One region of the Roseateles sp. FW305-36 genome, then DNA from elsewhere that is predicted to be linked to it. Evidence: predicted binding sites of a transcription regulator. Region 1 holds the regulator's gene; the other holds the start of a gene.
The links. Region 1 encodes FliA, which starts transcription of late flagellar genes. Its sites were predicted from a motif close to CTAAAGTTTNNNNNNNNNNNGCCGNTA; they were not measured.
Positions count from the first base shown of each region.

Region 2: a site for FliA is predicted at 1,586-1,612, ahead of AC3WOE_RS25020 (YjfB family protein). Genes of this name have one in related genera too.

Region 1 covers NZ_JBYSZK010000017.1:133,623-137,017, reverse strand. Annotated here, with positions in the region: gene flhF (flagellar biosynthesis GTPase FlhF) at 1-535, shown strand, start outside; gene AC3WOE_RS25615 (MinD/ParA family ATP-binding protein) at 547-1,326, shown strand; gene AC3WOE_RS25610 (RNA polymerase sigma factor FliA) at 1,344-2,057, shown strand; gene AC3WOE_RS25605 (methyl-accepting chemotaxis protein) at 2,110-3,395, shown strand, end outside.
Region 2 covers NZ_JBYSZK010000017.1:12,422-15,816, forward strand. Annotated here, with positions in the region: gene AC3WOE_RS25005 (hypothetical protein) at 81-305, shown strand; gene AC3WOE_RS25010 (hypothetical protein) at 323-538, opposite strand; gene AC3WOE_RS25015 (CbrC family protein) at 677-1,213, opposite strand; gene AC3WOE_RS25020 (YjfB family protein) at 1,374-1,577, opposite strand; gene AC3WOE_RS25025 (DUF7482 domain-containing protein) at 1,707-2,210, shown strand; gene AC3WOE_RS25030 (MipA/OmpV family protein) at 2,393-3,184, shown strand; gene AC3WOE_RS25035 (sterol desaturase family protein) at 3,197-3,395, shown strand, end outside.

The sequences.
Region 1 (3,395 bases):
CGCCCACGAGCAGCTGCGTGCCTATGGCCGCATCCTCGGCGTGCCCGTGCACACGGCCCATGACCGCGCCTCGCTGGACGACCTGCTGGATCTGCTGTCCAGCAAGAAGCTGGTTCTGATCGACACCGCCGGCATGGCCCAGCGCGACAGTCGCACCCAGGAACTGCTGGAGATGCTGGCCCACCCCAGCATCAAGAAGCTGCTCGTCATCAATGCGGCCCAGCAGGGCGAGACCATCGAGGACGTCGTCACCGCCTGGAAGGGCGCCGCCTGCGAAGGCGTCGTCCTCAGCAAGATCGACGAAGCCGTCAAGCTGGCCCCGGCCCTGGACACGCTGATCCGCCACAAGCTCAAGGTGCTGGGCGTGGCCAACGGCCAGCGCGTGCCGGAAGACTGGCACCGCCTGCCGAGCGTCGCCCTGGTGCAGCGCGCGCTGAAGGGCGACGCCTCCGGCGCCTGGCGCATGGACAACACCGACGTCAACCTCATCTTCGCCGGCGCGCCGCTGACCGAAGGCATGAGGGCCGTCCACTGATGCCGCGCGACATGCCCCAGGATCAAGCCCACGGCCTGCGGCGGCTCTTCGCCGCCTCCAAGACCCGCTTCGTGCCGGTCGTCAGCAACCCGCGCGTCATGGGTGCCGGCGCGCTGCTGGAGGGCCTGTGCTCGGCCTTCTCCGAACTGAACCTGCACACCCTGGTCGTCGACGCTGGCGAGCATTCGCCCAAGCCGTCGGAACTGGCCAGCGTGGACCTGTCCAACTGCATCGAGCGGCTGTCGCCCAAGGTGTCCTATCTGGCCGCCCGCGGCCTGCCGCTGCGCCACATCAACGCCCATGGCTCGGCCGCTTCCTTCCTGGAAGCGGTGGCCGACGCCGCACCGGACGCCGACGTCATCCTGCTGCATGCCCCGGCGGCCGAACTGGCCCGCGTGGTGGCCCTGCGCGAGGTGCGCCCGCTGCTGCTGGCCGACACCGAGCCGGCCAGCGTGACGGAAGCCTATGCCGGCATGAAATGGCTCACACAACGGGCCGGCCTGATGGTCTACAGTCTGCTGATGGCCTGCCACCCTCAGCTGCGCGTGGCCTCCCGCATCGCGCAACAGCTTCATTCCTGCGCCGACGGCTTCCTCGGCGCGGTGCTGCGTGACTGGGCCTGCCTGGATCCCCGGGCTTCGCAGCACGCCCAGCTCTCGCCCGAGCTGCGCCATCTCGCCCGCGAGCTGCTGCTCGCGGCGCCTCCCGGAGCGGCCGTCGATGCCGCTTCCGACGCAACCCCGCTGCGCCCGGCGCGCAAGGGTTCCTTCCCCCAAATCGCTGCACATTGAACTCGCCGGAGTCCGTCATGTACACGCCCAAAGGCCGCCTCGACAACAGCTCGCTGATCAAGCAGTACAGCCCGCTGGTCCGACGCCTGGCGCATCAGATGATTGCCAAGCTGCCGGCCAATGTGGAGGTGGATGACCTGATCCAGGTCGGCCTGATCGGCCTGACCGATGCGCTGTCGCGCTTCGATGCCGAGCAGGGCGTGCAGTTCGAGACCTTCGCCACCCAGCGCATCCGTGGCGCCATGCTCGACGAGCTGCGCGGCGGCGACTGGATGAGCCGCGGCACGCGCCGCCAGCAGCGCGAGATCGAAGTCGCCGTGCACAAGGTCGAGCAGCGCCTGGGCCGCGCGCCGCGCGAGGACGAGATCGCCGCCGAGATGGGCCTGCCGCTGGCCGAATACCAGGAGCTGCTCGGCAAGGTGCGCGGCACCCAGCTGGTCTACCTGGAAGACATGTCGGGCGACGACGGCGACCACGACTATCTCGACCGCCACGTGGCGGACGACAACGCCAATCCCGTGGCCATGCTGCAGGACCACCGCATGCGTGAGGCCCTGGTCGAGGCGATCAAGAACCTGCCCGAACGCGAGCAGTTCGTGATGAGCATGTACTACGAGCACGACATGAATCTCAAGGAGATCGCGGCCGTGCTCAAGGTCACGGAGTCGCGGGTCTGCCAGTTGCACAGTCAGTCCATTGCAAGGTTGCGCGTTAAGCTGCGTGACTGGTAATCCACGGGGCCACTTCTTGCCGAGCCCCGGCCTATAAGCGGGGACAAAGCGCATGTTCAAGTGGCCCAAGGCGGGAGGCTCCTCCTCCGCCATCACTCGCGACGAGCCCTTTCGGCGCGATGACAGCGCGGCGTTGAACGTCGTCAAGCGGCTGGCCCGCTCGATTTCCACGGTGGGCAAGGACGCCGCCGAAGTGCGCGGCGCCCTGGAAGACACCCAGCGCATCGTGCAGGCCCAGAGTCAGGCCATGCAGGCCCTGGCCCAGCAGCTCAACCAGATCGGCCAGGCCCAGGCCGCCATCGCTACCGCCACCGCCCAGAGCGCATCGGCCGTGCAGCGTGCCCGCGGGGCGCTCGGTGTCGTCGGCGGTGAGGTTGTCGGCATGGCCAGCACCCTGGCTCAGGTGTCTGACGCGGCCGCCGAGATCACCAAGATTTCCCTGCAGACCCGCCTCGTGGCCTTCAATGCCGCCGTCGAGGCCAAGCATGCGGGCGATGCCGGCCGCGGCTTTGCCGTCGTCGCCGAGGCCGTCAAGGCCCTGGCCGGCCAGGTCGAAGGGTCGTCCAAGGCCATCATCAGCGCCATTGCCAGCCTGCAGGAGCGCATCGACCGCTTCAGCGCCGAGCTGACCGAGAATCCGAGCAAGCCCAGCCAGATCCACGCCGCCTTCCACGAGGTCGAGCAGGACGTGCAGCGCATCTCGGTGTCGGCCGGTGAGAGCGGCCAGCAGATGAGCCTGCTCAACGAGCGCGCCCACGAGCTGGAGCGCGAGGTCTCGGAAGCCTCGCATGGCCTCAAGGTGGCCTTCGATGGCAGCGACCGCTTTCTGCGCATGTCCGAGGAGCTGGTCGAGCAGATCGCCGAGAGCGGCGTCGAGGTCGACGACATGCCCTTCATCCGCGCCGCGCAGGCGGCCGCCGACGAGATCGCCGGCCTGCTCGAGGATGCGCTGAAGAGCGGCCAGATCAGCGAGGCCGACCTTTTCGACCAGAATTACCGCCCCCTCGAGGGCACGCTGCCCCAGCAGCACACGGCGCGCTTCTGCCAGCTGACCGACAAGCTCTTCCCGGCCGTGCAGGAGAAGGGGCTGGGCTTCAGCGACAAGGTGGTGTTCTGCATCGCGGCCGATCGCAACGGCTATATCGCGACGCACAACCGCAAATACTGCCAGCCGCAGCGTCCCGGCGACACGGTCTGGAACACGGCCAACAGCCGCTACCGCCGCATCTTCAACGACCGCACCGGCCTGGCCTCGGCGCGCAACACCCGGCCCTTCCTGCTGCAGACCTACCGCCGCGACATGGGCGGCGGCCGCTTCGTCGTGCTGAAGGAGGCGAC
Region 2 (3,395 bases), 120 kb from region 1:
CTTTTGGGGGAGACGACGCGTCGACCTCCCCCTTGAAGGCGATATCCCTGCGGCGCCTGGATCCAGACACTGGCGGCATCATGAAAAAGACGCCGCCCGCCCCCGCAAACCCGCTGGACAGCTTGACGCCCGCCGGGGATCGCCGCACCGCCCCCCGCATCCATCACGAGCCCTGGCCCGAGGCGATGCGGGAGGAATTCAGGAAGCTGCAGTTCCTGGCCGCCATCGAAGTAGAGGAAGTGGAGTCGGACGTCTGGCGAGACATCTTTGCGAGCTTCGAGGGGCGCCACATCCGCTTCATCTAGCCCCCTCCCGGCCGATCTCACGGCAGGCGGGGCAATGGAGCAAAGCGTTCCTCACGGCCGCACTCCAGGCGCCGCAGCCGCCTTTCCAGATCGGCAAGATCCTCGGCTTCGCCAAGCAGGCGCTCGTCGGCATCACCTGCGAAGGCAAGCCAGGCGCGCGGCAAACTCTCGGCCCAGCGCGACGTCCAGTCGGTGAAAGCCGATCGCGCAAACGAAGTGCCGGCAGCTTGCATGGGGTGCTCATTCGTGAAGCTCGAAAGCGATGGCTCACGATAGACACCGCCCGGGCTGATGCAAAGGCACAGCCGGGGCCCAAGTTCACTCGCCTGTATCAGCGCCGGCGCAGTCACAGCGCCCGCCCGGCCGTCAGTTCAGGAGTGATCCCAGCCCAGCCGCACCAGCCCGCAATGCCGGCACACGAACTTGTAGAAGGCGTTGTCGCCGGCCGGCTCGTAGTCGCGAATGGCGCTGGCCCATTGCTTTTCCGTCGTTCCGTAGTGCTGCCGCCAGTCTGTCTTCGTCGCCTCAGTCGCGTCCTCGACGTCGTCCTCCGACGCATCGCCATGGAACTCGCAGGCGTCGTTGCAATGCGCCAGCCACTCCTCCTGCTGCCAGGACGAATAGCCCGGCGTCCGCAGGCTCACCTCGTCGACGATGCCCTGCGCCAGGCCCGCCTGCAGCAGCGGCTGGGCGTCCGAGAAACTCGCGCCCAGCTTGTTCGCCGCCGAGCCGTCCGCGATGCACCAGGGGCAGAGTTTCTCGTCCAGGTCGCGGGTCGCGTAGACCGGCTGCACATAGACGAAGCCGCGCGCCTGCCCGCAGCAGGCGCATTCGATCCCTCGCGCCTCGATGGCCCCGGTGGCCAGCGGATCGACGTGGTAGCGAAAGGAAGGAAGCTCGTTGCCCATCGGCACTCCAGGAGGTCTGTTGCTGGCGGCCAGCTTAGCCCGAGCAGCCAGCGCCTGGCTGGGGCCATGAGGCGGGCACCGTGGCCGCGAACCCGGATGTCATCCTCTCGTGAGGGGATGCGGCGTGGGCAGTTGAGGCGAGGCGCCGGGCCGGGCGCGCTCAGGCGTAGGCGTTGAGGTTGCGTCCCAGCGTGCCTTCGGTGGCCAGCGCCGGCTGCTGCGGCAGCGCATTGAGAAGCTGCATGGCACCCGAGGCCTGGATGTCGAGCGCCTTGCGCAGCACGAGGAGGTTCACGGCATCGGCCGTCTCCCCTTGGGCCGGGCCCGAGGCGACGCTGACGCTGGGGGAGTTGGCGATGTCCATGCCACGCGTATCGGCCGCCCCGAACGAAACTTGAGGCCCCGATTTGTAACGCTGCGCCGCCTGCGCAATATGCCCTTGCCTCGGCGGGCCACATCGCAAGAATTGCCGCTTCCCTCAACAGGATCCGCAATGCCGACATCTGCCCTCCGCGCCTTGGGCGCCGTCCTCCTGCTCGGCACCGCCGCCGCCACCCAGGCCGCCGACCAGGTCGTCAGCCTTCCCTTGAAGGAGGCCTGGTTCGAAGGCGAGATCGTTCACTACGTCAGCACCGACATCTCCGACCCCGGCATCGCGAAGAAGCAGGGCATCAACTACGTGCCGGCCCTGGCCGACACCCTCAAGCCCGGCATGCCGGTCGAGAAGGCCTACAAATTTCCGGGCGACGAGCAGGCCACGGTGCTGCCCTCCATCCCCCGGCCGGTGGGCGGCGCCAATGCCGATGCCAGCTACAGCCCGCTGTGGGTGCTGGTGATGGTGCGCTGGAGACCCGGCGCCACGCCGCACACGCTGAAGTCCGAGGAGGCGGTGCTGGCCGCCGACGAGAAAGGCGAGGTCGAACTGACCCGCACCAAGATCGTTGCGAACTGGCCCGTCGTGCGGGCCCGCGGAGCGGCGCTGCAAGGCGTTCACTAGCCGCCCAGCTTGCGCAAGACTTGCCAGCGGCTGACATGGCGCTGTGAAGACCTCGCCAGCGGCCGCTGAGCGCCGATTGCGCGGCTAGAGTGGCTTCGCCATCCACCCGGGGTGGCGTTGCCGGCCCGCTGTCCAGGGCACCCATGCCCGCCCTCAGCCTCCTCCCTCGCCCTCCAGCTTCGATGCGCCTGCCCGGCTTGTGCCTCGCCCTGGCCTGCGCCGCCCTGGACGCCCAGGCCGGCGGCACCCTGCTGCTGCTGGAGGCGCCGCCCGCCGAGGCGAACTGGTCGGGCGGCCTGTCGGTGCGCGGCTGGCCGCGCGCTCCCGGCAGCGGGCGCCAGCGCGAGGCGCTGCTGCCGGCCCTGGACTACGAATCCCCCAGCGGCTTCTTCGCCGCCACCGACACCGGCGTGGGCTGGAACGCGGCCTCCCAGCTGCTGGGCCCCGAGGCCGCCAAGGACTGGCAGATCGGCGCCCGGCTGTGGCCGCAGTCGGGCCGTTCGCGGCGCGAGTCGCCGCCCGGCATCAACCGCCTGGGCTCGCGCCTCATCACCCAGCTGTTCGCCAATGTTCAGGCCACGCCAGAGCTGCTGCTGCAGTCCGGCCTGTCCTGGGGCAGCGGGCGCCACCACAACGGCGACCAGCTGGAACTGGGCGCCACCAGCGGCATCCCCATCGGCCAGGACCTGCTGGCCATCAGCCTGTCCACCACCTACGCGAACGCGGCGCATCTGCGCGGCAGCTTCGGCATCGGGCCCGGTGAGTCGCAGGCCAGCGGCCTGCCGGAGTTCCACCCGCACAGCGGCTGGCAGGACTGGAGCATCGCGCTGAGCGCCGAGCACAAGTTTTCGTCCGACTGGTCCGTCAACGGCCAGTGGCTGCACACCCGCCTGATCGGCCAGGCCGCCAACTCGCCGCTGACCCACAGCCGCGATCAGCCCACCTTCATCCTCAGCCTGTGGCACCAGTTCTGACCGGCTGAGGCCATGCACGACGTCCTGTTCTACGCCCTGCCCGTCTTCGGGCTGTGCATGCTGGCCGAATGGGCCTGGGGCCGCCGGCGCGGACGCCAGGGCTACGGGCTGGCGGACACCCTCAGCAGCCTCAGCCAGGGCCTGCTGAGCCAGGCCGTGGCCGTCGTCACGCCGCTGTTCCAGACCGGGCTCTACGCCGCCACGCATGCCC